DNA from 4 places in the Erwinia psychrophila genome. Region 4 is predicted to be linked to each of the others. Evidence: predicted binding sites of a transcription regulator. Region 4 holds the regulator's gene; each other region holds the start of a gene.
What was found. Region 4 encodes Fur, which represses iron uptake genes when iron is present. Its sites were predicted from a motif close to ATAATAATGAGAACNACTATCAA; they were not measured.

Region 1 (7,187 bases), on a different contig from region 4:
CGCGTTGGCGATCTCACCACCGATTCGCTGGCATGGAGCAACAGCGTGCGGCTTGGCGGCATCAAGATCGCCAGAGACTTTTCGGTAAGGCCGGACCTGGTGACCTATCCACTGCCCTCTTTTTCTGGCCAGGCGGCGGTGCCCTCTACCGTCGATCTGTTTGTTAACGGTTATAAAAGCAGCAGTAATGACGTGCAGCCGGGACCCTGGTCGCTGACCAATATGCCTTTTGTGAACGGCGCGGGAAACGCCGTGGTGGTGACGACCGATGCCGTGGGCCGCCGCGTAACCACCACGCTGCCGTTCTACGTCTCCAGCAATCTGTTAAAGCCCGGCCTTGCCGATTTCTCCTTCTCCGCCGGTGCGCTACGTGAGAATTACGGCGTGGAAAATTTTGACTACGGCGCGGCGGCGGTCAGCGGCTCTTACCGCTACGGGCTCAACGACTGGCTGACGCTTGAGACTCACGCGGAGGGGGCGGAGTCGCTGGCGGCCGGCGGTGCCGGCGGGCAGGTGAGGATTGGCTCGCTGGGCGTGGTGAATGCGGCACTGACCCAAAGCCAGTTGGACGGCGGGCACGGCAATCAGTACAGCTGGGGTTATCAGTACAATAATAGCCGCTTCAGCATCGGCACCCAGCACATCATTCGTTCGGCCGGCTTCAGCAATCTTGCGCTCTATGGCGATCGTAACAGCGGCGTCGGCGGCACCGAGTATACCCTGAGCCGCCGCAGCGCCCAGTACAGCGCCAGTCTGTCGCTGAATCAGTATGGCAGCCTGGGCGCGGCGTACATTGATATCGTCAGCGGCAGTGGCGATCGTACCCAGCTGCTGAACCTCTCCTGGAGTAAAAACCTCTGGGGCAACAGCAGCCTCTACGTCTCGGCCAGCCGCGACCAGCAGCAGGGCGCCTGGTCCGGCGCCGTTTCGCTGGTTATTCCCTTAAGCGACCTGATTAACGCCAGCGTCAGCATGGAGCGTGACGTTGAGGGCGGCACCGCACAGCGTATCAGCGCCGCCCGCGCTATGCCTTCCGAGGGCGGCGTCGCCTGGGACGCCTCCTGGGCTAACCAGGGCAGCGGCAGCGATTATCGTCAGGGCAGCCTCAGCTGGCGAAATGCGAAAATAGAGACCTCTGCGGGCTTCTATGGCGACCGGGATTACAGCACCGAATGGGCCGATGTCTCCGGCTCGGTCGTGCTGATGGACGGCAGCTTTTTTGCCGCCAACCAGGTTATGGACGCCTTTGTGCTGGTGAAAACGGACTATCCGGCCATCAGCGTGCGCTACGAAAATCAGCTGATGGGTAAAACCGACAGCGCTGGCTATCTGCTGGTGCCGGGGATCGGCTCATACTATCCGGCCAAATATGATATCGATACGCTGGATCTGCCGGCGGATATGACCACTTCCCGGGTGGAACAGCGCTTCTCGGTGAAAAGACAGAGCGGTTACCTGCTGCATTTTCCCATCGAGCCGCTGCGGGCCGCCAGCGTGATCCTGCATGACCAGAACGGCGAACCGCTGCCCGTTTCCACCCGGATTATCCGCGCCGACCAGACCATTGAATATGTGGGCTGGGACGGCCTCGCCTGGATGGAAAATCTGTCCGCCGAAAACCCGTTCGAGGCCGAAACGCCGGATGGCCGCCGCTGTGAAGCGGTGCTGAATGTCCCCGGCGGACGTCCTCTCTCCCTTGAGACCTACGGTCCGCTGACCTGCGATCTCTCTACTGATGCTTCAGGAACCCCGCCATGAAAAAGCGCCTGCTCTGGCTGTCACCGCTGCTGCTGGGCTGGGCGCTGCCCGGCTGGGCGGCCTGTACTATCCCCTCTTCCAGCGCCGCGTTCGGCACCGTCAGCTCGTTTAGCGTTAACACCGCCGCCAGTACGACCTCGACCAACGCCAACGTAAACTGTGGCAACGGCAGTATCCTGTCACTGCTCTCTTCCGACAATGTGAGGCTACAGCTGGCCAGCGCTACCTCGACCCGCAGCACGAGAGGTACGCTGAAGACGGTAAGCACCGCAACAGACAGTATTCCTGTTCAGCTTTGCCGTGAAGCCGCCTGTACCACTGAATTAACCGTGGGCGGTCCGGCAACGACCTATACGTCTGCCCAGTTACTGAACCTGGTTGGCCTGCTCGGCGGGCTGAACTTTACCTTTCCGCTCTATCTGCGCACCGTTCCCGGCGAGGTTGTGGCGGCGGGCAGCTACACGGTGGTGCTGAATGTGCTGGTGACCTATAACGTCTGTACCGGCATCGGACTGCTCGGCGCCTGCCTGCTGGGAAATCAGCAAAGAGGCTCAGGCACTCTGCCCATTACCGTCAATATGACGATAACCAATGACTGCACCACTATCACCGCGCCCGATATCAGCTTTGGCAGCGCCCCGCTGGCCGGCAGCTTTAACAGCGTCTCGCAATCCATCAACGTGATTTGTACCAAGGGAAGCACCTACACCGTCGGCCTGAGCAACGGCAATAATGCGCAGGGCGCGCAACGCTATATGGTTAGCGGAAATAACCGGCTGGCCTACGATATTTTCAAGAATGCCACGACCACGCGCTGGGGACCGGCGGGGTCAGCGCGGGTTGCCAGCACGGCGGCGAATATTGTCAGCAGCGACGGACTAACGCGAACCTATAACTATACCGCCCGGATCCTGGCGACCCAGAGTACGCCACCCGCCGGCAACTACAGCGATAGCGTGGTGGTCGATTTATCCTTCTGATCGGCTTAACGAACGGCAGGTAGGACTGAATAAGCGGGGGAAAAAAGGCAGATCGTGACGGCGCGGGGCAGAGCGTGGAGCGCGCGCTGCGCTTTTTGCGGCTCGCCGGTTGCCGGACCCGCTTCCCTTCAAAGGGGCTGAGCCGATCGGACGATCGGCTCATAAGGCGTTACTTAGCAGCGGCTTCCATTCCCATCAGGCCGATCTTCAGGTAGCCCGCCTGGCGCAGTTTATCCATCACGCTCATCAGCGTTTCATAATCCACGGATTTGTCCGCCTGGAAGAAAATAGTGGTCTCTTTATTTCCTTCCGTCTGGCCGTTCAGGGCATTAACCAGCGTCTCTTCGGTGACCGCATTATTGCCGATAAAAAGCTGCTTATCCGCTTTGATCGAGAGATAAACCGGCTTTTCCGGACGCGGCTGCGGCGCGCTGGTGGAGGCAGGAAGGTTGACGCGTACGTCAACGGTAGCCAGTGGCGCGGCGACCATAAAGATGATCAGCAGCACCAGCATGACGTCAATAAACGGCGTGACGTTAATTTCATGCATTTCGCCGTTGCTATCCAGATCTTCGTTAAATCGCATTGCCATCGCCGTCAGCCCACCCGCAGTTTCTGAGCCGGCTGCGTCCGGTGTGAACTGCTGCTGGCGGCCAGATCCAGATCGCGGCTTTGCAGCAGCAGGACCTGCGCCGCTACGTCGCCAAGCGACGCCTTATAGCTGGCGATCGTACGGGCGAAGACGTTATAGATCACCACGGCCGGAATGGCGGCGATCAGGCCGATGGCGGTCGCCAGCAGCGCTTCCGCGATGCCCGGTGCCACCACCGCCAGATTGGTGGTCTGGGTCTGGGCGATGCCGATAAAGCTGTTCATGATGCCCCAGACGGTGCCGAACAGGCCGACAAACGGCGAGATGGCACCGATGGTGGCGAGGAAACCGTTGCCCCGTCCGGCATGTCGGCTGAAGAAGGCCACCCGGCGCTCCAGACGGAAACCGGTGCGCTCTTTAATGCCGTCGTTATCGTCGGAACCTTCGGAAAGCTCCAGCTCGTTTTCAGCTTCATTCAGCAACTGCGCGCTCAGGCTGTTTGCCTTGAATGAGGCACAGGTGTCGGCCGCTTCTTTCATGGAGCGGGCGCCCGCCAGCGCCTGCTGCTCGTGCTTGAGACGACGTCTTGCCGAACCGAGTTCGAGGCTTTTGCTGAAGAAAATGGCCCAGGTCACGACCGATGCCAGCAAGAGGCCGATCATTACCACCTTAACCACGATGTCCGCATGCTGGTACATGCCCCAGACGGAGAGATCCGTCTGCATCAAATTATTCGTCACGCTGTCTCTCCAACGGAAGTCAACTGAATAGAAAAAAACCAGTGCGGATCATACCAAATCGTTGGTGAATTGATAGTGGTTATCATTACTATTTACCCGCCACGGGCCATTTAATGACCGTTTTATTGTTTTGCCTCAGGAGAGCGGCATTTTCCCGGCATCTTTCCCAGGCCGTGAAACCGCAGAATTTCCCCCCGCGCTCCGCCGTGGTAACGTGGCTGAAACACGCCACTTGCAGACAGAGCAGAAGATGACCAGTAAAAAACTCGAAACGGTGCTGATCGCCGCCGGCCGCGACAAGCGCTACACGCAGGGTTCCGTCAACAGCGTGATTCAGCGCGCCTCATCGCTGGTTTTCGACAGCGTGGCCGATAAAAAACGCGCCACTGCCGGCCGCGCCGACGGTGAGCTGTTTTATGGCCGTCGCGGCACCCTGACCCACTTTTCATTACAGGAAGCGATGACCGAACTGGAAGGCGGCGCGGGCTGCGCGCTTTATCCCTGCGGCGCCGCCGCCGTGGCCAACGCCATTCTCGCTTTTGTCTCCGCCGGTGATAATGTGCTGATGGCGGGATCGGTTTACGAGCCGACCCAGGATTTCTGTACCAAAATCCTCAGCCGGATGAACGTTTCCACCACCTGGTTCGATCACAGTATCGGCGCGGATATCGCCGATCTTGTGCAGCCCAATACCCGCGTCGTTTTTCTGGAATCCCCCGCCTCCATCACGATGGAAGTACAGGATATTCCGGCTATTGTGGCCGCAGTACGGCGCAAAGCGCCCGACGCCGTAATTATGCTGGATAATACCTGGTCTGCCGGGGTGCTGTTCCGGGCGCTGGATTTCGGTATTGATATCTCCATTCAGGCAGGCACTAAATACCTGATTGGCCACTCTGACGCGATGATCGGCACCGCCGTCGCCAGTGAACGCTGCTGGGCGCAGCTGCGTGAAAACTCCTACCTGATGGGACAAATGGTGGATGCGGACACCGCCTATATGGCCAGCCGGGGACTGCGTACGCTCGCCGTCCGCCTGCGCCAGCATGAAGAAAGCGGCCTGCGCGTGGCAAACTGGCTGGCGGAACGCCCGGAGGTCGGGGTCGTCAATCATCCGGCGCTGCCCCAGTGCCGCGGACATGAATTCTGGCAGCGTGACTTCTCCGGCAGCAGCGGCCTCTTCTCCTTCGTGCTGAAAGCGCGCCTGAGCGATCGGCAGCTGGCGGACTTTTTAGATCACTTCGAACATTTCAGCATGGCCTACTCCTGGGGCGGCTACGAGTCACTGATCCTGGCGAACCAGCCGGAAGAGCTGGCGGCCATTCGCCCCGCCAGCGCCATTACGTTCAGCGGTACGCTGATACGGGTGCATATCGGCCTGGAGAATGTTGAGGATCTGATTGACGACCTGGCGGCGGGTTTTGCACGGCTGTCGCCTGAGCGGGCTGAAGAAAAGTAAATAAACGCGCAATGGCGCCCCACGAAAGCCCTGGATCAGGGTACTGAGCGCCGATTGCGGTTACAATCGACAGATTAATGCTGTCAACGGGATATGAAATGGGTGTATTGCACGAGATTGTTCAGGCGCTCTGGCATCAGGATTTTGCCGCCCTGGCCAGGCCGGATGTCATTTGGATAGTCTACGGAATTATGTTTCTCACCCTGCTGCTGGAGAATGGCCTGCTGCCCGCCTCCTTTCTGCCCGGCGACAGCCTGCTGCTGCTGGCGGGAGCGATGATTGCCAAAGGCGTGATGGCATTTGTGCCGACCATTCTGCTCCTCACGGCGGCGGCCAGCCTGGGCTGCTGGCTGAGCTACCTGCAGGGGCGCTGGCTCGGCAATACCCGGCTGGTGAAAAGCTGGCTGATGCACTTGCCCGCCCAGTATCATCAGCGAGCCTGGAGCCTGTTTCACCGCCATGGCCTGATGGCCCTGCTGGTTGGCCGCTTTCTGGCCTTTGTCCGCACTATCCTTCCTACCATGGCCGGGATTTCTGGCCTGAAGAACAGCCGTTTTCAGCTGTTCAACTGGCTCAGCGGCGCGCTGTGGGTCACTATCCTGGTCTCTTTCGGTTACGCCATCAGCCAGGTGCCTTTTATCAAACGTCATGAGGATCAGGTGATGACCATACTGATGATCCTGCCGCTGGTTTTGCTGGTTGCGGGCCTGGTTGGCAGCCTGACGCTGATGGTTAAGCGCCGGAAATCTTCTTCCTGAGGCCCTCTTTCCGGCCTTATAGCGCGGCCTGGCGCATCCGCGTGATTTCTTCGCCGGGCGTGACGCCAAAATAGCGTTTAAATTCCCGGGAAAACTGCGAAGCGCTCTCATAGCCGACCCGCATTGCCGCCGCGCTGGCCTTTAGCCCCTCCTGTAGCATCATCATTCGCGCCTGGTGCAGACGATAGCTTTTCAGATACTGCAATGGCGAGGTGCTGGTGACCGCCTTGAAATTGTGGTGAAACGCCGAGACGCTCATATTCACCTCAGCGGCAAGCTGGTCGACGCTCAGCGTGTCGGTATAGTGATTCTCTATCCGCCTGATCGCACGGGCAATCTGGCTGAACTGGGTCTGACGGCTGATCAGCGCCAGCAGCGCACCGCCGCAGGGACCGAGCAGGACGTAATAGAGGATCTCCCGCACAATCTGCGGCCCCAGCACGCGGGCATCACGCGGATTACGCATCACATCCAGCAGCCGCTCCGCCGCGCAGAGCATCTCTTCCGTCAGCGATGAAGTATGGATGCCGCGCGTCTGCGGCTCAGGATGAAAGCTGTCGTCCGTGCCGATATCAATCAGCAAATCCTGAAGCCTGGCGGGATCGACGTTCAGCAGAATGCCCACCAGCGGCTCCTCCGGCGTGGCAAAGGTTTCACACTCAAACGGCAGCGTGACCGTCAGCATCAGGTACTTGGTCGCATCATAGTGGAAGACCGTATTACCGAGATAACCCGTTTTCTGCCCCTGAAACAGGATAACAATTCCCGACGAATACATGACCGGGGTCCGCCCACTCGGCCTGTCGGCGTAGAGCAGCTTGATGCCCGGCACCGTCGCCAGCGAAGAGGAGGTTTTCAGCGCGATAACCTGCTGCGCCAGCCGGGTACAAAGCGAAGGAT
Region 2 (7,187 bases), on a different contig from region 4:
GCCCGCCTGATGCTGCCCATAAAAGGACTGAACCTCTTCCCTTGCCGAGGGCGATAACGCGCCCGGTGAGAAAGACTTATCGTCCGACGCAGCATGAACCGGACAGCCACCGCCTACAGCCAGGGCACCGCTGAGGATGCCTATCTTTTTTAGTAAGCGACGACGCGATGGCTGTGCCGCGTCATCACCAGCTTGTCTTGCCATCTTAGGTTAATCCAGTCCCAGGGTTCCACGCAGTCTGGAAAGGTCTTCCGCCAGTGAGGTAATCGGGCCTTTCATTGCATTACGGTCGGCATCCGTCAGCTTGTCGTAGGATTCATAGCCATCTTTGGTACGGTATTTAGCCAGAACGTCATCGACCTTCCTGAAGTTGCCATCGATTTTTGCCAGCAAAGGCGCATCGGCTTTCTGGAGCATGGGACGCAGCAGGCTCACAATTTTCTGCGCGCCATCTACGTTCGCCTGAAAGTCCCAGAGATCGGTACGGCTGTAGCGGTCTTCTTCACCGGAGATTTTACTGGCGGCCACTTCTTCGATAAGGCCTGCCGCCCCGCCCACAACCTTACTGGGCGAAAAGGCCAGTTCGTTGATGCGCTTTTGCAGATCCAGTACGTCACGGTTGAGCAGATCCGCATAAGCCTCCATCCCTTTGGTACTTTTATCACCCCACAGCGCTTTCTCAAGGCGATGGAAGCCGGTGAACTTAGGATCTTCCGCTTTTTTCTCATAATCGTCTTCGCGGGCGTCAATGCTCACATCAAGATCGGAGAACAGTTCAGCAATCGGTTCGATACGCTCATAGTGGCGGCGAGTCGGGGCATAGAGGGATTTGGCTTTCTCCAGGTCTCCCGCCTTCACCGCATCGGTAAAGGCTTTGGTGCCGGCAACCAGATCGTTCACTTCGCGGGTAACATAGGCTTTGTACTCCGTTATTGGGCCTGCCAGCTGCATCACATCCGGCTGACCGTCAGAGGGGGCGTGGGTGCCTTTTACCACCAGCTTGCCTTTAGGATTGCTCAACAGGCCACAAGTGAGATCGTATTCACCAGGCTCCAGGTTCGCCGTAAGTTTTTGCGTGAAGCCTGGCGCGATATTTTCCCGCTCCTCCACGACCATTACGCCTTTCAGGATCTCCCACTCAAGCCCTTTCTGACTGTCGTTCTTGATAATGAACCGGGTTTTCCCCGCCTCTACGGTGACGTTCATCGGGTCACACTGTTTGTCATTGACGCTGATTTTCACCTGGGGAATATCAGCCGCCAGGGCCGTAGCAGAACCGGTCAGTAACGTGAGCAGCGCGGCATTCAGCGCGTGCCGGCGAAAACGAAGTGTCATAATTAAATCCCTGTAAAAAGTGTTCGCACCTGCACAAGCAGGCACGGATAAAGGCTCAGCGCGCAATGCCTGAAGCCGCCTGCGGAGACACTGGCTTAAAGAACAGCAGCAGTGCAGGAACTAAATAGATAAACCAGACCGCAACTTCGCTGACGCTTGGCGCTTGCTGGTAGCCAAACATCCCTTCCAGCAGCGTACCGATCAGCGTACTGGTCGGGAGCGACTGGCTCAGGTCAAAGGCGATCGACTGGAAGCCGTTCCACAATCCCGCCTCATGGAAAGCCCGGATGGCCCCGGCAGCCAGTCCGGCCGCCACCAGCAGAATAAACAGGCTGGTCCACTTAAAAAACGTCGCCAGATTAAGGCGCACCCCGCCCCAGTAAATCAGCATGCCGAGGATCACGGCGGTAGCCAGGCCAGAGAGAGCGCCGATCGGCGGCCATATCCCCACATCCTGCTGAAAGGCAGCGAGCAGGAAGAAGACGGACTCCAGGCCTTCACGCGCCACGGCAAGAAAGACCATTGCTACCAGCGCCCAGCCGCTGTTACCGCCCTTCTCCAGCGCTGCATCAACGGCATCCTCAAGCTGTGCTTTCACGTTGCGTGAGACATTGCGCATCCAGAAGACCATATAGGTCAGAATGCAAACGGCGATCGCGGCCACGATCCCTTCAAACAGCTCCTGCTCTTTCTGCGGGAACTCGCCGGTAGTTTCATTGATGAAGTAACCTGCGCCGAAGCAGAGCGCAGCAGCGATAAGTACGCCTGCCCACAGTGCGCCAAACCATTCACTTCGGTGGGTTCTTTTAAGGTAACTGGCGATCAGGCTGACAATCAGCGCCGCTTCCAGACCTTCACGTAACATAATGAGAAAAGGAACAAACATGCCGGGCCCCCGGAGATCAATCATTCACGGTAAATTGCCGTAAAGAAACGTAAATACAAACGATAGTGATTATCATTATTACCAATAAAAAGACAAGCGCCGGGAAGAATATTTTTACTTCTTGCTTGCGGTCAGGCGTGCGCCGTAGAGAGGAGAAAACAAAAGATGAGCAGAGAAAGAGAAAGAGAAAGAGAAAGAGAAAGAGAAAGAGAAAGAGAAAGAGGCGAGCTTATCGCCTCAGGCTTCAGTTCACAGCTGTGCGAAAAACGCTACCGGGCATCGCGATGATGCCCGGTATTGGGTTTGCTTAGTTGGCTTTAAATTCCGCTTCCGCCACGGCAAAGCGCTGCTGGGCCGCTGCTGAAGGTTCACGTCCCATCAGGCTGAACGCCACAATAGCGATGCTGGCAAACAGGAAGCCCGGAATGATTTCATAGAGATCAAGCCAGCCGTACTGTTTCCAGACCAGCACGGTTGCCGCGCCAATGATCATTCCCGCCAGCGCGCCGTTGCGCGTCATACGCTTCCAGATCAGAGAGAAAAGTACGACAGGCCCAAAAGCCGCGCCGAAACCGGCCCAGGCGTAGCTGACCAGCCCCAGCACGCGGTTATTCGGATCGGCCGCCAGCGCAATCGCCACCACGGCGACCAGCAGTACCATCATCCGTCCTACCCAGACCAGCTCGCGCTGCGAGGCATTTTTACGCAGGAAGTTTTTATATAAATCTTCCGTCAGCGCGCTGGAGCAGACCAGCAGCTGGCAGCTTAACGTCGACATCACCGCGGCGAGAATGGCAGACAGCAGAATGCCGGCAATCCACGGATTGAACAGCAGACGGGCCAGTTCAATAAAGATGCGCTCGCCGTTTTCAGAAACACCAGCGGCCTGGGCAGGGTTGTTCTGGAAGTAAGCGATGCCGAAGAAGCCCACCGCCACGGAACCGGCCAGGCAAAGGATCATCCACGCCATGCCGATACGGCGTGCACTGCGGATGGAGCGGTGGGAGTCCGCTGCCATAAAGCGCGCCAGAATATGCGGCTGACCGAAGTAGCCCAGGCCCCAGCCCAGCAGGGAGATCACCGCGATGAAGTTGAGGTTTTTCAGCATATCGAGGTTTTCAAAGCTCTTCGCCTCAATCACTGCCAGTGAGTCGTCGAGGCCACCGACGGCCAGAATAACGAAGACCGGCGTCAGGATCAGGGCAAAAAACATCAGCGCGGCCTGGATGGTATCCGTCCAGCTAACCGCCAGGAATCCGCCTACAAAGGTATAAAGAATCGTCGCTGCGGCACCGGCCCAGAGGGCAGTTTCATAGCTCATCCCAAAAGTGCTTTCAAAGAGTCGCGCGCCTGCGACGATACCGGAAGCACAGTAGATGGTGAAAAAGACCAGAATCACCAGCGCGGAGATCACGCGCAGCATCTTACTCTTGTCTTCGAAGCGGCTGGAGAAATAGTCCGGCAGCGTCAGGGCGTTATCGTGATGCTCAGTCTGCACGCGCAGCCGGCCCGCCACAATCTTCCAGTTGAGGTAAGCGCCAAGCGTCAGGCCGATGGCAATCCAGCTTTCAGAAATGCCCGACAGGAAAATCGCACCGGGCAGACCCATCAGCAGCCAGCCGCTCATATCGGACGCTCCGGCAGAAAGCGCGGTAACCAGACTGCCCAGGCTGCGGCCACCAAGGATATAGTCGTCGAAGTTTTTTGTAGACCGGTATGCAATAAAACCAATCAGCACCATGCCGAGGATATAAACGCAAAAGGTCACCATCATGGGTGTACTTACTGTCATCCAGTTTCTCCACTTATTGTTGTTAATGCGCTATCGCATCGGGTTAATGCCGCACCGTTGGAACGTAACGGCGCGGTTTCCTGGCTCCCGAGGCGGTGTATCCTGCCGTAAAGCGACTACTCGTACAAATCTTTTAACACATCAGTTACAGCAAATTCACCCTGCGTCACAGGTCAGCAAGCAGGAGGTAGTACTGGATCACAGTTACAGAGTTGCACCTCCTGACTGACGCGCGATATGCCCTGTACTACCGGCTTGCAGAGAATCAGCCGGAACGATTGCAGCAATTACCGTGCCGCTTTCACCGGGCCGGCTAATAACTCTGCGTGGGCGGTCACATTTAACACGGTTGCACAAAGTTGCAACTTGTATGATATTGCTCGCTAACAACGTATTTTTCGATGAAGGAGTTTTCAGGCATGGCCACAACTACCATGGGCGTGAAGCTGGATGATGCGACGCGTGAGCGTATCAAGCTGGCCGCCGGTCAGATTGACCGTACCCCACACTGGCTAATCAAGCAGGCGATATTTAACTACCTTGAGCAGCTGGAGAAAGGCACTACCCTGCCTGAATTCCCCGTTCAGTCATCTTCTCAGGAAGGCGATGAGCGTCCTGAAGAAGAGGCGCGCCAACCCTTCCTGGATTTTGCCGAGCAGATCCTGCCGCAGTCGGTGACCCGGGCTGCGATCACCTCCGCCTGGCGACGTCCTGAAACGGAATCCGTCCCGATGATCCTTGAGCAGGCGCGCCTGCCTGCCCCGCTTGCTCAGCAAACTCATCGTCTGGCACACCAGCTGGCAGAGAAGCTCCGGCATCAGAAAGGGGCAACCGGACGCGCCGGAATGGTGCAAAGCCTGCTTCAGGAGTTTTCGCTCTCCTCACAGGAAGGTGTCGCCCTGATGTGTCTGGCGGAGGCGCTGCTGCGCATTCCCGATAAGCCCACCCGCGACGCCTTAATCCGCGATAAAATCAGCAACGGTAACTGGCAGTCGCACCTGGGCCGCAGCGCGTCGCTCTTTGTGAACGCCGCCACCTGGGGACTGCTCTTTACCGGGCGCCTGGTCTCGACCCACAATGAAGCGAACCTCTCCCGCTCACTAAACCGTATTATCGGTAAAAGCGGTGAGCCGCTGATCCGTAAAGGCGTGGATATGGCGATGCGCCTGATGGGCGAACAGTTTGTCACTGGTGAAACTATTGCGGAAGCGCTGGCTAATGCCCGCAAGCTGGAAGATAAAGGCTTCCGCTACTCTTACGATATGCTGGGGGAAGCGGCGCTGACGGCGGAAGATGCCAAAGCCTACCTCGTCTCCTATCAGCAGGCGATCCATGCCATCGGCAAAGCGTCCAACGGGCGCGGTATCTATGAAGGGCCGGGCATTTCGATCAAGCTTTCCGCTCTGCACCCCCGCTACAGCCGGGCGCAGTACGACCGGGTGATGAGCGAGCTTTACCCTATTCTCAAATCCCTGACCCTGCTGGCACGCTCCTATGATATCGGCATCAATATCGATGCCGAAGAAGCTGACCGCCTGGAGCTGTCGCTGGATCTGCTGGAAAGGCTCTGCTTTGAGCCGGAGCTGGAAGGCTGGAACGGCATCGGCTTTGTGATCCAGGCCTATCAGAAACGCTGTCCGTTTGTGATCGATGGCCTGATCGATCTTGCCCAGCGCAGCCGTCGCCGGCTGATGATCCGACTGGTGAAAGGCGCCTACTGGGACAGTGAAATCAAACGCGCCCAGATGGAGGGGCTGGAAGGCTATCCGGTTTATACCCGTAAGGTCTATACCGATATCTCTTACCTGGCCTGTGCCCGCAAGCTGCTGGCGGTGCCAAACCTTATCTATCCGCAGTTTGCCACCCATAACGCGCACTCTCTGGCCGCTATCTATCAGCTGGCGGGCAATAACTACTATCCGGGACAGTATGAATTCCAGTGCCTGCACGGTATGGGCGAGCCGCTCTATGAGCAGGTGGTGGGCAAAGTGGCTGACGGCAAGCTGAACCGCCCCTGCCGGATTTATGCGCCGGTCGGCACGCATGAAACGCTGCTGGCCTACCTGGTGCGTCGCCTGCTGGAAAATGGTGCCAATACGTCGTTCGTTAACCGTATCGCCGATCACACGCTGCCGATTGAAGAGCTGATCGCCGATCCGGTAGAAGAAGTTGAAAAGCTGGCGGGCAAGGAAGGTGCCATCGGCCTGCCGCATCCAAAAATCCCGCTGCCGCGCGACCTCTACGGCAGCAAACGCGTCAACTCGTCGGGGCTGGATCTTGCCAATGAACACCGTCTCGCCTCGCTCTCCAGCGCCCTGCTCAACAGCGCGACTCACTCCTGGCAGGCGCTGCCGCTGATAGATGGCCAGGTGGAAGAAGGCGAACGCCTGCCGGTGACTAACCCTGCCGAGCCGGGGGACATCGTCGGCTATGTGCAGTACGCGAGCGAGAATGACGTCTCCACCGCGCTGGATGCGGCCGAGAATGCCGGCCCAATCTGGTTCGCCACGCCACCGGAAGAGCGCGCCGCTATTCTTGAACGTGCCGCCGTAATGATGGACGGCCAGCTTCAGCGTCTGATCGGCATTCTGGTCCGTGAGGCGGGGAAAACGTTCAGCAATGCGATTGCTGAAGTCCGCGAAGCGGTCGACTTCCTCTATTACTATGCGGGCCAGGTGCGCGACGACTTTGATAACGAAACTCACCGTCCGCTGGGACCGGTTGTCTGCATCAGCCCGTGGAACTTCCCGCTGGCGATTTTCACCGGTCAGATTGCCGCCGCGCTGGCGGCAGGCAACAGCGTGCTGGCCAAGCCCGCCGAGCAGACGCCGCTGATTGCGGCAGAAGCCGTTTCGCTATTACATGAAGCGGGTGTGCCGACCGGGGCGCTGCAGCTGCTTCCCGGCCTGGGCGAAACCGTGGGCGCGCAGCTTACCGGCGATCCCCGGGTGCGCGGCGTAATGTTTACCGGCTCCACGGCGGTCGCTACCCTGCTGCAGCGTAACCTGGCGGGTCGCCTCGATCCGCAGGGCCGTCCGACGCCGCTGGTTGCCGAAACGGGCGGAATGAACGCCATGATCGTCGACTCTTCCGCGCTGACCGAGCAGGTCGTGATGGACATTGTCGCTTCCGCCTTTGACAGTGCCGGACAGCGCTGTTCTGCGCTGCGTCTGC
Region 3 (7,187 bases), on a different contig from region 4:
TCGCTGACAGCACCGTACTCTATATCCGGCCTCTGCCCGAGAACGCCATTAACCGCAGCCTTTCCGCCAGCCCGCTGTTTAAAACCGCGCTTAAATCCTCACCCAGCGGCAGCGCAACGTGGCGTTCGGCGCTTGACGGCATTGAGCGCATCTACGGCTACGCCCGGCTTGAACAGTATCCGTTGATTGTGGCGGCTGGCTACGATCGTGAGAAAATCCGTGAGGACTGGTTCGCCGACAATATGATTTACGTCGTACTGAACCTGATTTTGCTGGCCGTAATTACCGGCATGGGGATATTTGTGCTGCGTCAGGTCAGGTTCAATCTGAAAAACCAGCTGCAGTTGACCCAGGCCCGGGACGAACTGACCACCATGAATCAGATGTTGCAGACGATGGCCCTGCTGGATGGTCTGACGGGGCTTGCTAACCGCAGGCAGTTCGATGTCCTGCTGGATCAGGGCATGGAGCGATCCCTGAAGTCCGGTGAGCCGCTGTCGTTGATTATGATCGATATTGATTTTTTCAAGCGCTATAACGACGCCTACGGTCACATCGCCGGAGATCATTGCCTGAAAAAGATCGCCGCAATGCTTAAAGGGCTTATGCAACGTAGCCCCGATGTGGTGGCACGCTACGGTGGCGGGGAGTTTGCAATAATCCTGCCCTTTACCAGCGCACCTGATGCCAAAAAGCTCGCTGAGCGGGCGGTGTTGGCCGTCATGGATGCCGGGATTGCTCATAAAGCCACGGAGCTGTCGGCGGGGATAATGACCATCAGCGCCGGATGCTGCACGATAATTGCCAGCGGACAGCCGGGTGAAGCGGAACGTCTCAGGGCGCGGGCGGATGGGGCGCTGTTTGAAGCGAAGCGCAGCGGGCGAAACCGCGTGCATTACGGATAATGACGGCGCAGGCTTTACGCGCCGGCTAAATGGCCGCCGTTGCGCCTTTTCAGCTCTTCCTGCATGCATTTTACCGTCTGGTACCGGTAACATATTGCGTCAATGTAAGGCGCAGTTATGCAGAAAGCGTTCTGCGACAAGGCCCGTGTTACTGGCGTGACGCTACGCTGAAGGGTAACCGCTGTCGTTTACGTACCGCTTACCGGGTATCCCACGCTGCTTTCTAAAATAGCCTGTCAGCTAAATCGCCTGCATATCCTCCTTCTGAACATTCAATCGCTGCGGCATATACATCCATTTCAGTACTGGTATAAGCTGGAAACCGATAGCGGCAAAAGACGCCAGCTTCAAAATCAGTGATTTGAACAGGAGCATGATAATGCGCAGGAAAAAAGTCGCTTATACCGTGTATCAGGGCCGGGCGGGCGATCATAATAATCTTGCTATGCCGGGTGCAAAATCCCTCGGTGAGGCCTTTACGCTGCGTGGCGGTGAAATCCCGGTCAGCATTGGCACGCCTGAACCCGCACTTAACCTCGGCTGGCGGGAAGAGCTGGATGCAGCCTTGCCCGATCTGAAGGCGGTACAGGCCCGTTTTGAAGAGGTGTTCAGCACCGGCGCGGTTTCCGTCTCCGCCATCAGCCGCTGCGCTGTGTCGCTGGCCACGCTGCCGGTAATGGCAAAACATCATCCGGACGTATGTGTGGTGTGGTTTGATGCGCACGCCGATCTCAATACGCCGGAGAGTTCCACGTCGGGTTTTCTGGGCGGGCTTGCGCTTACTGCGCCGGCAGGCTTATGGAACTCCGGCCTTGGCAGCGGCCTCAGCCTCGATCAGCTGGTGCTGGTGGGCCAGCGCGACCTCGACCCTTTTGAATCTGCGCTGATCGAACAGTACAGTATCCCTTGTATTCCTCCCGGACACAACCTTACAGAACGGTTACGTGAGGCTATTGCGGGTCGTGCGGTTTACGTTCATCTGGACTGTGACGTGCTTGAGCCGGGCATTGTGCCTACGGATTATGCCCATGAAGGCGGCCTCACCCTGGCCGAGTTGACCCTGTGTTGTGAAGTCATTGCGGCGCATAGGTTTGTGGGGATTGAGATAGCGGAGTTTCAGAACGCCTGGACGCCGGACGGCGCGCCGGTTTCCCCCGCACCGCTTATTGATGCGCTGATGCCGCTGCTGAAGTAGCCTTGTTCAGAATTTAACAAAGGCGGTTCCATTCATCCCGGGTGATCTCCCACAGCTCTGAATCCAGCTCACCGGCGATATAGTGCGCTTTGCTGGTATGGACGAGACGCATCCCCGCACTGGCCGATATTTTCTTCGAAGCATAATTTACGTTTGCTTTAGGAGCGCGTAATACTTCCCGGCCAAGCGTGTTAAACCAGAAGTCAGTGACGACTCTGGTAGCCTCGGTCATATAGCCCTTTCGCTGCCATTCAGGGACCAGCCAGAATCCCCTGTTATTGTCAGGTTCATCAGATAAGCAAATCAGTCCCGTCAGGACGTCAGGCGCTTCTTTCCTTCTTAAGGTCCAGTACCAGGCCGTGCCGTTTTCTGAGGCGGGCAGGGCAACCTTGTTAACGAAATGGAAAGCGCCATCGTCCGGAAAGGGCCAGGGAACTCTGGCGGCAAGATAACGGACAATTTCCCAGCGTGGATATACCTGCTGGATCTGTACGGCATCTTCAGTACAAAGCGGTTTCAGATAAAGGCGGGCGGTTTCAAGGGCAGGTGTCATTGATACTCCTTGTAGAGAGCGGAGAATAATTAAAATGCTTTTATCTCCGCAACTGGATGACCAGTAAGATTTCACCGGCAGTGACGGGCTATTGCAGAATAAAAACCGCCACTATAAGCAATCCCGTAGTCAGCGCTATAAATGCAGCTCCCGTTGCGAAAGCATGTACTGTTGTCTTTTCTTCTTTACGAATATCCGCAAAGCGGGCAAGCGCGCGCTGTGTATCCGGTGCGCTTATCTCTTCAAATTGTTTTTTAAAGCCCTGTCCAGCCAGCCGGGAGGCACCCTCTGCGTCCGATCTTTCCAGTATGGCCATATGCTTACCCTTTTTAAAAAAACAGTAATCTGGCATCAGCGGCGCCTTAATGACATTAACAGTCATGCATTAACATATACGATCGGATTTCATTCTGTACATCTGTAACTACGAGCCTGTTTAAAAGAGACTTAGCGGTGCAGGTGGTGGAATTTAGTCCGGCTGTCAGTCTGAATCACGTTATGCGTCCCGATCTAACTTTTTGCAAAAACAGATCGCTTCCTCCCACCCTACGTAGGGGCCATAGTTCGCTATTTCTCTGTAACCCTGTTTCTGATAGAAAGCCACTGCGCCAATATTGATCCGACGGGTTTCCAGCCAGATTTCTGAATAGCCCAAAGCCCTGGCCGAGTTTTCAAGAAAATTGACTAAAGCCGTACCGATACCCGGTAAGGAACGTACTGAAAACATTCTTTTAAGTTCGGCTATCTCCTGCGAGAGCGGTCTGAGACCGCCACACCCAATGGCTGCGCCGTTTTTATCCCGGGCCACTACCCACAGCGCTCTGCCAGACCTCATCTCAGCGCTATCAAAATGGCGCTTTCCGTTATCCCCGGTAATGCCGGCCAGCTCAGCGGAAAGTTGTTCTATCAGTGCTTGAGATTCTGGCAGCAGTGGATTGCTCTTTTCGATGCTAATCATAGTGATAATCCCTCAGGCTAGGCGTTACCCGTAAAAAGAATGCGCCTGCGGAAGCGATCCCCTTGCTGAACAAAGGCATAATTTTTCGTTTCCGACAGATTTAACCCCGGCAGGGCAGTCCCGGCAGCAACATCCTTTTACATCAATAACTAAAATGATTATACTTCTCATTCGCTTTACTGATTTCTTCACAAAAAGCCTGTAAATCAATCAGTTTAAGACGAAAACTCAGGTGAGCTTTTTTGTATGAAAGCCCCTGAATGATGCGAATCCGATCGTCCGGACTTGTGAAAATTATAAATTTTTGAGGGTTAATAATGCCTTTTTCTTTGCCTCATCTCAGGGAAACCCGTACGGCCCAGGGTGCGTCGCTTTACCGTCAGGTACCCTCGGTTTCTCTGCTCGCCGTGGTGATTGCTGCTGCTTTACAGGTACCTTATACCACTGCCGCTGAATCCACGCTGGTCGTTAGCGCCACGCCTGACAGCCCCGCCGATACGCAGAATACCGACTACAACGTGCCGGTGACCCGCGCCGGGACCAAAATGGCGCTGACCGCACGGGATACGCCACAGTCAGTGAGCGTGATTAGCAAGCAGCGAATGGAAGATCAGCAGCTGCAGTCCCTGGATGAAGTACTGAAAAATACCACCGGCGTTTCAGAATCTAACTCCGGAACCAGCCGAAGTAACTATTACTCGCGCGGGTTTATGATTGACAACTATATGGTGGACGGCATTTCCACCTCTTTTGAACCGCAGTGGAACATGGGCGATTCCCTTGCCGATACCGCGGTTTACGAGCGTATTGAAGTGGTGCGCGGCGCTACGGGGCTAATGACCGGCGCCGGTAGCCCGGCAGCCTCGATCAATATGGTGCGCAAACATGCGGACAGTCGGGAGTTTGTTGGTGATGTCACCGCCACCTATGGCAGCTGGGATAAACAGCGCTATGTCGCCGATCTCTCCGCGCCGCTGAGCGAATCTGGTGATGTGCGTGGGCGGATTATTGCGGGCTATCAGGATCAGGATAGCTGGCTGGATCGCAACAGCACCACCAAAAAGTTCCTTTACGGCGTGCTGGACGCGGATCTGACCGATGCCACTACGGTCTCGGTCGGCTATAACTATCAGGAAACGAATACGGATGGCGCGACCTGGAGCGGCCTGCCGGTTTTCTATAGTGACGGCAGCAAAACCAACTATGACCGCAGCACCAGCACCGCGCCGGACTGGGCGTATAATGACAAAACCTCAAAACAGGTCTTTGCCAGCATCCAGCACAACTTCGACAGCGGCTGGAATTTTACCGCTAACGGCACGCACACCGAGCAAGATTTCGATGGCAAGATGCTCTATATCGACGGTTTCTTCGATAAGAATACCGGCATTGGCGTCAGTCCTTATGCGGGCTCGCCGAACGTAGGTGGAACCGGCTGGAACCGCGGCACCCGCAAGCTGGATTCCGTCGATGCCTTTGCCAGCGGTCCTTTTGAGCTACTGGGTCGTCAGCATGAGCTGATGGCGGGCGTCAGCTATAGCCGCCAGCATAACCAGTACTTCAGCACCTGGAAAAACATCTCCTCGCAGGAAGTGGGCAATTTCAATGAGTGGGACGGCAGCTTCCCGGAGAGTAACTGGGATGCCTTCAGCGAAGCGCAAAATGATACCGTACATCAGAAATCGGTCTACGCCGCTACCCGCATTTCGCTCGCCGACCCGCTGCACCTGATTATCGGTGCCCGCTACACTAACTGGAGCACCAGTACCCTGACCCAGAATATGGAGAAAAATAATACCTCTCCTTATGCCGGGCTGATTTATGACATCAATGACACCTACTCAGCCTACGCCAGCTACACCACGATCTTTAAACCTCAGGCTTACCGTGACGCGAGCGGCGCCTATCTGACACCGATTACCGGCAAAAACTACGAGACCGGCTTAAAAGGCGACTGGATGAACAGCCGCCTTACCGCCTCGGTAGCAGTATTCAGGATTGAACAGGATCACGTTGGTCAGACCGATTACACTATTATCCCGGGCACTAATGAATACGCCTACACGGAAACCAACGGCACCGTCTCGAAGGGCATTGAGTTTGAGATTAACGGCGCCGTCACGGATAACCTGCAGATGACCTTTGGTGCGACGCGCTACGTTGCGCAGGATGGCGAGGGGGAAGCGTTTAACCCGAACCTGCCGCGCACCACCGTCAAACTGTTTACCAGCTACCGGCTGCCGATGCTTCAGGAACTTACCCTTGGCGGCGGCGTGAACTGGCAGACCCATACCTGGGATCATGTTGCCGGTCCGAACGGCAGCGGCAGCCTGTACGCTGAGCAGGGCAGCTATGCGCTGGTCGATCTCTTTGGTCGTTATCACGTCACCAAACAGCTGTCGCTACAGGCAAACGTAAATAACCTGTTCGACAAGTCTTACAATGTCGACGCGGGCAAAAGCCTGGTGTACGGCGCGCCACGTAACTTCTCCATCTCGGCGAACTATCGCTTCTGATGGGAATAACAGCATGCCTCCAGGCGGGGCATGCTGCTTTTGCCAGCAAATCCTGCCTCACCTCTGAATCCACAATTTCATCGTCAGAATTATTCTTGCTGCCAGGATTTCCAGTTTGATCTCATTTTTATGGGGTCTCGAAACTGCTTGTATAAGCTGAAGTATAAAACCCTAAAGTGTCTTTATCACCATTCCAAGCGCAGCCAGTATCATAATTAAACCGGCTGTTCGGAAAAGGAGTCGTTGTGCTTTTGCACTGGTGAGAAGGTGGCGTATTCTGAGCGCTGCCAGAATAAAGACCGCTCCAACACTTAGAAGGACGAATACGGTAAGCGGCACCAGCATTCCTCCCCATATCTGTAATGATACATTATCCAGCGAGATAACAAGGGGCAGTATCGCCAGGTAGAAGGCGATGGTTTTAGGGTTTCCAAGAGTTATGGTCAGCCCTGAAAACCAGGCTGATGCCAATTCTCGTTTCGTCGATTTTTGGTCAATGTTTATTGCCTGAGGCTGGTGGCACCAAAACTGCCTTGCCAGCATGCATAAATAGAATGAAGCAGCCCAGTTAATCAGCGTGAAAACAGATGTGTAAGTATGAGCGATTACTGCCAGGCCAAATACGGCAATAGAGAGGTAAATCAAATCTCCGAGAATAAGGCCGGCCAGCATAGTAAAGCCGGTTACCGCACCACCATTTACGCTACGAGCGACTAATGCAGTCATTCCTGGGCCTGGAATTGCGGCAGCTAAACCGAGAGCAGTAATGTAAGAGATGATTTGAGCAGTTCCTAACATAATTATTCCTGTTAAAATGAAATGCGGTGATGATGGTTATTTAAAAACCGTTGTTCATAGATATTTTAGTCTGAGCAACGACTGCCCGGGCAAAGACTAAGTCCTGAACGGCGAGCCCAACGGACTTAAATAGACTTCTCTGCGGATTAAGTGTTATCGGGAGAATATCTGACGTGAGCAATTCACCTATTTCAGTGCCCATATTGTCTTTGGGTAAAAATCCTTGTTGTGTTGCTTGTAGCAAACATGATGAGGAATTCCA
Region 4 (7,187 bases):
CACTATGCCGTTGAGCTGATTAATAAAGGCCTCGCCTACGTTGACGAGCTGACGCCTGAGCAAATCCGCGAATATCGCGGCTCGCTGACTTCTCCGGGTAAAAACAGTCCTTACCGCGATCGCAGCGTGGAAGAGAACCTGGCGCTGTTTGAGAAAATGCGCAACGGTGAGTTTGCCGAAGGCACTGCCTGCCTGCGCGCCAAAATTGATATGGCGTCTAACTTCATTGTGATGCGCGATCCGGTGCTCTACCGCATCAAGTTCGCCGACCATCATCAGACGGGCAGCAAGTGGTGCATCTACCCGATGTACGATTTCACCCACTGCATCTCCGATGCGCTGGAAGGGATCACCCATTCGCTCTGCACGCTGGAGTTTCAGGATAACCGCCGTCTCTATGACTGGGTGCTGGATAACATCACCATTCCGGTGCATCCGCGCCAGTATGAGTTTTCGCGCCTCAATCTTGAGTATGCGATCATGTCCAAGCGTAAGCTCAGCCTGCTGGTCAGCGAGAAGATTGTAGAAGGCTGGGATGACCCACGTATGCTGACCGTTTCCGGTCTGCGCCGTCGTGGTTACAGCGCGGCTTCTATCCGTGAGTTCTGCCGCCGTATTGGGGTCACTAAGCAGGACAACATCGTGGAGATGGCTTCGCTGGAATCCTGCATCCGTGACGATCTGAATGAGAATGCGCCAAGGGCGATGGCCGTACTCGATCCGGTGAAGCTGGTCATTGAGAACCTGCCGGCGGGTCACGAAGAGATCATCACCATGCCTAATCATCCGAACAAGCCGGAGATGGGAACGCGGGATGTGCCGTTCAGCCGGGAAATCTATATCGATCGCGCTGACTTCCGTGAAGAAGCCAACAAGCAGTACAAACGTCTGGTGCTGGGCAAAGAGGTTCGCCTGCGCAACGCTTACGTGATCAGGGCTGAGCGCGTGGCAAAAGATGAAGAGGGCAATATTACCTGCCTGTTCTGCACCTGCGATACGGAAACGCTGAGCAAAGATCCTGCTGATGGCCGTAAGGTGAAGGGCGTGATCCACTGGGTTTCTGCCGAGCATGCGCTGCCGGCCGAGTTCCGGTTATATGACCGTCTGTTCAGCGTGCCAAATCCTGGTGCGGCGGAAGATTTCCTGACGACGATTAATCCTGAGTCGCTGGTTATCCGTCAGGGCTTCGTCGAGCCAGGCCTCGGCAATGCACAGCCTTCCAGCCCTTATCAGTTTGAGCGCGAAGGCTACTTCTGTGCTGACAGTCGCTACTCCAGCGCCAGCAAGCTGGTATTTAACCGTACCGTCGGTTTACGCGATACCTGGGCAAAAGCAGGCGTATAAACGTTCCGGCCTCTGTCAGGGCTAGCGTTGACAGAGGTGGCGTACTTGTACAGGTTAAAATCCGTAATCCTTTTTTCAGGATTACGGATTTTTTTATGTCACGTCATGGAGAAGAGGGACAGGGCGCGGGATAAAGAGGACGCAATCGATCTGGTATCGCAATCCCTGCTTAACCTGTTTTACAGACGAAAAAAACCGGTGAGGTCCTCACCGGTTTTTTCTTTTTGAGCCGCAGTCGCTTCAGTAAACAGAGCGAGTGCCGATCTGGCAGCATCACCGGAACGTAAAAGCGTACAGGTCTGAATCCTGCTGCCGGGTTAATTTTTGGTTACTTATCGTGCAGCGTCTCATCTTCACGGCAGTCGCCCGTAAAGCAGTGACCATAGAGATAGAGGCTGTGGTTGCTGAGCTTGATGCCGTGCTTCGTGGCGATATCACGCTGACGGGCTTCAATAGACTCATCGCGGAACTCAATAACCTTGCCGCAGTCCAGGCAGATAAGGTGGTCATGATGATGCTGCTGGGTCAGTTCAAAGACCGACTTGCCGCCTTCAAAATTATGACGCGTCACGATACCGGCGTCATCAAACTGGTTCAGAACGCGGTAAACCGTCGCCAGACCAATCTCTTCGCCCATATCAATCAGGCGCTTATACAAATCTTCCGCACTGACGTGATGGCCTACGGGTTCCTGAAGCACTTCCAGAATTTTAAGTCGTGGAAGTGTGACTTTCAGGCCGGCCTTCTTTAATGCGGTGTTATTGTCAGTCATGCGGATATTGTCCTGTTACTTTGCTAGTCACTAAGTGGCTGAAAAGCCCTGAGCATCGGTCGTCGCTGAAAAACCAGGCGCCTCAGTATAGAACTGATACGCCGAAATGAAAACCGCGGAGGCGCTTCACCGCTGTGGGATGTAAGGGAGAAGCCGTTACATCCTGAAAAGCAGGGGCCCGTCTGTGGTGGATTACATTTCGCGCTGTCTCATCGAAGCCGCCTTTAGGGCGAAAGGCGCTGAGAAAGCCGGATGACCGATGGCGATATTGTACAGTTTTGCAGGTGAAAGTTACAAAAAAGTGCCTATTACTAATATAGGAAAAACCATGCGCCTGATGTGAGATAGCGCCCACATCAGGCGGCCAGAATCAGGCCTCAAGGATTTCCTTCAGATGCAGCTCCTCGTAAACCTGCCTGACCCACTTCTCTGTACGTTCAGCGGTCAGTTCAGGTTGACGATCTTCATCAATGGCCAGGCCGAGGAAATGATTGTCATCCGCGAGGCCTTTAGACGCTTCAAAATGATAGCCTTCCGTCGGCCAGTGGCCAACGATCACCGCGCCGTTAGGCTCTATGATGTCGCGAATAGTCCCCATCGCGTCACAGAAGTACTCGGCGTAGTCTTCCTGATCGCCGCAGCCAAACAGGGCCACCAGCTTACCGTTGAAGTCGATCTCTTCAAGAGTAGGGAAGAAATCGTCCCAGTCGCACTGGGCTTCGCCGTAGTACCAGGTGGGGATACCCAGCAGCAGAATATCAAAGGCTTCAAGGTCTTCTTTGCTACTTTTCGCGATATCATGAACCTCAGCCACCTCGTTACCGAGCTGCTTCTGGATCATTTTTGCAATGTTTTCGGTATTGCCCGTATCGCTGCCAAAGAAAATGCCTACGATTGCCATGAGTTTAATAACCTCTTGAAACTTAATGATATGGTGACTGCTGTTAAAGACAGATAACGACAATGATAGCAGACAGCCTCAGGGGGATAAACGAGTAATACTCCTGCTTTTGTCGCTTTGTGCTTTGTCCCGGTCTGCGTGCAAAGCCCTGGCGGCGGGCTTTTAACCGTTCTGTCTGACTAACTGCGCCATCACCATTTCTTCTATCAGCTCGCTGCGGCTCATATTGCGCTGCTCGGCGAGCTGGTTAAGGGCATCCACCGCGTCGCTGTTCATTTTCAGCTCGACACGCTTCAGTCCACGCACTTTATCCCGTTTAAGCTGGTTGCGTTTGTTGATACGCAGCTGCTCATCACGCGTTAGCGGATTTGTTTTAGGTCGTCCCGGACGACGCTCATCTGCAAACAGATCGATCGTGGTGCGGTCCGTGTTTTCTTTTGCCATAGAATCGAGATACTGAAAAGGCTGGATTGCTGATGAATTGGTCAGGCTGCCGGCTGAAATTTCATCAGCGACAAATTTTTAGCGCGCCATCATACCCTGTGAAAGTGGGGACGACAATGATTTAACATCCCCATAAAACTTTTGTTGTTACAGCGCGAAAAAGCGGCTGATGGCGCGTAAAACCGCTTCAGGTTTTTCCGCATGGACCCAGTGACCTGCGCCGCTGATAACATGGGCGCGCGCCTGCGGAAACTGAGCGAGCAGCGCCTCGCGGTATTCATCAGCGAGATACGCTGAGCGGTCACCCCGGATAAAGAGCGCAGGATGCGGCCAGGCGGGCAGCGTTTGCCAGCCGATGATCTCATCGTAGGCATTCCAGAGGGCTGGCACGTTAAAGCGCCATTCACCTTCATGGAATGATTTCAGTAAAAACTGAATCACCCCTTCTTCATCTATACTCTGACGCATCAGGGCGGCCGCCTCACTGCGTGACGTGATTCCCGCCGCGCTGACCGCATCGAGGGCGGCAAAAAAGCGGTCGTGATGACGTTCCCGGTAGGCGATGGGGGCAATATCGATAACTACCAGTTGCTCAATGCGCCCGGGGACCAGCGCGGTCAGCGCCATCGCGATTTTACCGCCCATAGAGTGGCCCACGACGGTGAAACGATCGATTCCCAGATCGTCAAGTGTCTCCACGACATCCTGCGCCATAGCGGGATAGTTCATCTCCTCTGAACGTGGAGAAAGGCCGTGATTGCGCACGTCAATCTGCACCACACGGCGGCGATCCTTCAGCCCCCGGGCCAGCACGCCAAGATTGTCGAGGCTGCCAAACAGGCCGTGAATCAGCACCACCGGCGCGGCGTCGGTAGCGGATTGTTCAGATTGCAGGCGAACATTCAATTTCATAGTAAAGTTCTTACAGTGGAAACGAGGGGTTAGGGTATCATGGATGGACGTATTCTGCCGAAACGGCAGGTGTGGGGCCTCCGATCTTTTTGCGGCATATTCTGACTTTTGCCGGCTTTCAGGACTGGCGCTACACCCCGGCAGGATTTAACTTTATAATCCTCATGTTAGAGCTGGTTCGAAAGGCTATTGTGCGTTTGTCATCCACAGCGTGCGTGCTGACCGGCTCTCAAGCACTAACCGTACTGGATAAAGATGAAAACTATCGAAGTCGACGAAGAACTGTACCGTTATATCGCCAGCCATACCCAGCACATTGGTGAAAGCGCCTCTGACATTTTACGGCGTATGCTTAAATTTACGGCCGGTCAGCGCGCACCAGCGGCCAGCGGTGTGGCAGCGACTTCTGCGCCTGTTGCAAAAGAGAGTGCTGCGGTGAAGGAAGAGGCGCGCCCTCTGGATCGCGTCCGCGCTATGCGCGAGCTGCTGCTCTCTGATGAATATGCTGAACAGAAAAAAGCAGTGAACCGTTTTATGCTGATTTTGTCGACTTTATACAATCTTGATCCCAAGGCATTTGCCGCCGCGACCGAATCGCTTCATGGTCGTACGCGCGTCTACTTTGCGGGTAATCAACAAACCCTGGTACAGAATGGCATCCATACCAAGCCCCAGCACGTTCCGGGCACGCCGTATTGGGTGATCACCAACACCAACACAGGCCGTAAACGCAGCATGGTCGAACATATCATGCAGTCAATGCAGTTCCCGACGGAGCTCACTGACAAGGTTTGCGGCACCCTCTAACTGAGAACTAAGTGTCAGGGAGAAGCGCCAATGGCTAATCACCCCCGTGCCGGGCAGCCTGCCCAGCAGAGCGATTTGATTAACGTTGCACAATTAACCTCGCAGTATTATGTCCTGCAGCCCGATCTGAACAATGCGGAACATGCGGTGAAATTTGGAACCTCAGGCCATCGCGGTAGCGCGGGACGTCAGAGCTTCAATGAGACGCACATTCTGGCCATCGCCCAGGCGATTGCGGAAGAGCGTAAAAAGAACGGCATCACCGGTCCTTGCTACGTGGGTAAAGATACCCATGCGCTCTCCGAGCCAGCCCTGATTTCCGTACTGGAAGTGCTGGCGGCGAATGGCGTTGACGTTATCGTTCAGCTGGACAACGGCTACACGCCGACCCCGGCCATTTCCAATGCCATCCTTGAACACAATAAGGCGGGCGGCGCTAAGGCCGATGGAATTGTGATTACGCCTTCGCATAATCCACCGGAAGATGGCGGCATTAAATACAATCCGCCAAACGGTGGCCCAGCGGACACAAACGTCACTAAAGTCGTTGAAGATCGCGCTAATGCGCTGATCAAAGATGGCCTGAAAGAAGTGAAACGCATCGCGCTGGATCAAGCCTGGGCGAGCGGACACCTGCAGGAAAAAGATCTGATTCAGCCTTATATCGAAGGGCTGGCGGAGATCGTTGATATTGCCGCCATTCAGAAGGCCGGCCTTAAAATCGGCGTCGATCCGCTCGGCGGCTCGGGTATTGCCTACTGGCAGCGCATCGCTGAGTTCTACAAGCTGGATCTGACCATCGTTAACGATTCAGTGGATCAGACCTTCCGCTTTATGCACCTTGATAAAGATGGTGCGATCCGCATGGACTGCTCTTCCGAAAGCGCCATGGCGGGTCTGCTGGCGCTTCGTGATAAATTCGATCTCGCTTTTGCTAACGATCCGGATTATGACCGTCACGGCATCGTCACTCCGGCGGGTCTGATGAATCCTAACCACTACCTTGCGGTAGCGATCAACTACCTCTTCCAGCACCGTCCGCAGTGGGGCAAAGAGGTTGCGGTCGGGAAAACGCTGGTCTCCAGCGCGATGATCGACCGCGTGGTTAACGACATCGGCCGCCGTCTGGTTGAAGTGCCGGTGGGTTTCAAATGGTTTGTTGACGGTCTTTTTGACGGCAGCTTTGGCTTCGGCGGCGAAGAGAGCGCTGGCGCGTCTTTCCTGCGCTTTGACGGAACGCCATGGTCTACCGATAAAGACGGCATCATTATGTGCCTGCTGGCAGCGGAAATTACCGCCGTTACCGGGAAAAATCCGCAGCAGCACTATGATGAACTGGCGGAGCGCTTCGGTGCGCCAAGCTATAACCGTTTGCAGGCTTCAGCGACCTCAGCCCAGAAGGCGGCGCTGTCGAAGCTGTCTCCGGAAATGGTCAGTGCTGACACGCTGGCAGGCGATCCGATCACCGCCCGCCTGACGGCAGCGCCAGGTAACGGCGCCTCCATCGGCGGCCTGAAGGTGATGACGGAAAACGGCTGGTTTGCGGCGCGTCCATCCGGTACCGAAGACGCGTACAAAATCTACTGTGAAAGCTTCCTGGGTGCTGAGCACCGTGAAAAGATCGAAAAAGAAGCCGTAGAAATTGTCAGCGAAGTGCTGAAAAACGCCTGAGTCTGATGCTCTGCTGAAAAGGCGCCGCTTGCGGCGCCTTTTTTATGGGCGCGCTGCCGGGGGCGTAAAGCGATATAGGGCAAAGTGACGGGCTTGTTAATATCATCTTGTTATTTAACTATTCTGTAACTTTATAACGGAGGTGCAGGGCGATCTGGTGATTTTTTCTGCAAAATAGTGGTCGGATGAGTAGTAAAATTACACAACTGGCGCTATTATTTTGTACAGATTACCTTTTTTTAATTTGCCCGGAGGACGTATGCGTCTTTATCAACCTTACTCATTAACCCGAATCGTACTGCGCCGCCTGGCGGTGTTGATCGTCGGTACCCTCGC

Region 1: a site for Fur is predicted at 4,140-4,162, ahead of exbB (tol-pal system-associated acyl-CoA thioesterase). Genes of this name have one in related genera too.
Region 2: a site for Fur is predicted at 2,281-2,303, ahead of efeU (iron uptake transporter permease EfeU). Genes of this name have one in related genera too.
Region 3: a site for Fur is predicted at 3,766-3,788, ahead of fhuE (ferric-rhodotorulic acid/ferric-coprogen receptor FhuE). Genes of this name have one in related genera too.

What each region holds. Positions count from the first base shown of each region.
Region 1 is NZ_JBCHVB010000005.1:57,050-64,236, forward strand. Features, by position in the region: gene AAH446_RS13370 (fimbria/pilus outer membrane usher protein) at 1-1,758, shown strand, start outside; gene AAH446_RS13375 (Csu type fimbrial protein) at 1,755-2,738, shown strand; gene exbD (TonB system transport protein ExbD) at 2,908-3,330, opposite strand; gene exbB (tol-pal system-associated acyl-CoA thioesterase) at 3,336-4,070, opposite strand; gene metC (cystathionine beta-lyase) at 4,321-5,529, shown strand; gene AAH446_RS13395 (DedA family protein) at 5,628-6,287, shown strand; gene AAH446_RS13400 (AraC family transcriptional regulator) at 6,304-7,187, opposite strand, start outside.
Region 2 is NZ_JBCHVB010000003.1:458,724-465,910, reverse strand. Features, by position in the region: gene efeB (iron uptake transporter deferrochelatase/peroxidase subunit) at 1-204, opposite strand, end outside; gene efeO (iron uptake system protein EfeO) at 211-1,335, opposite strand; gene efeU (iron uptake transporter permease EfeU) at 1,391-2,221, opposite strand; gene putP (sodium/proline symporter PutP) at 2,529-4,013, opposite strand; gene putA (trifunctional transcriptional regulator/proline dehydrogenase/L-glutamate gamma-semialdehyde dehydrogenase) at 4,433-7,187, shown strand, end outside.
Region 3 is NZ_JBCHVB010000003.1:353,878-361,064, forward strand. Features, by position in the region: gene AAH446_RS10435 (sensor domain-containing diguanylate cyclase) at 1-905, shown strand, start outside; gene AAH446_RS10440 (arginase family protein) at 1,285-2,100, shown strand; gene AAH446_RS10445 (GNAT family N-acetyltransferase) at 2,114-2,653, opposite strand; gene AAH446_RS10450 (hypothetical protein) at 2,742-3,005, opposite strand; gene AAH446_RS10455 (GNAT family N-acetyltransferase) at 3,150-3,611, opposite strand; gene fhuE (ferric-rhodotorulic acid/ferric-coprogen receptor FhuE) at 3,929-6,127, shown strand; gene AAH446_RS10465 (LysE family translocator) at 6,299-6,925, opposite strand; gene AAH446_RS10470 (ornithine cyclodeaminase family protein) at 6,966-7,187, opposite strand, start outside.
Region 4 is NZ_JBCHVB010000001.1:1,190,393-1,197,579, reverse strand. Features, by position in the region: gene glnS (glutamine--tRNA ligase) at 1-1,344, shown strand, start outside; gene fur (ferric iron uptake transcriptional regulator) at 1,673-2,116, opposite strand; gene fldA (flavodoxin FldA) at 2,487-3,017, opposite strand; gene ybfE (LexA regulated protein) at 3,180-3,461, opposite strand; gene ybfF (esterase) at 3,609-4,373, opposite strand; gene seqA (replication initiation negative regulator SeqA) at 4,629-5,180, shown strand; gene pgm (phosphoglucomutase (alpha-D-glucose-1,6-bisphosphate-dependent)) at 5,211-6,851, shown strand; gene AAH446_RS05520 (YbfA family protein) at 7,111-7,187, shown strand, end outside.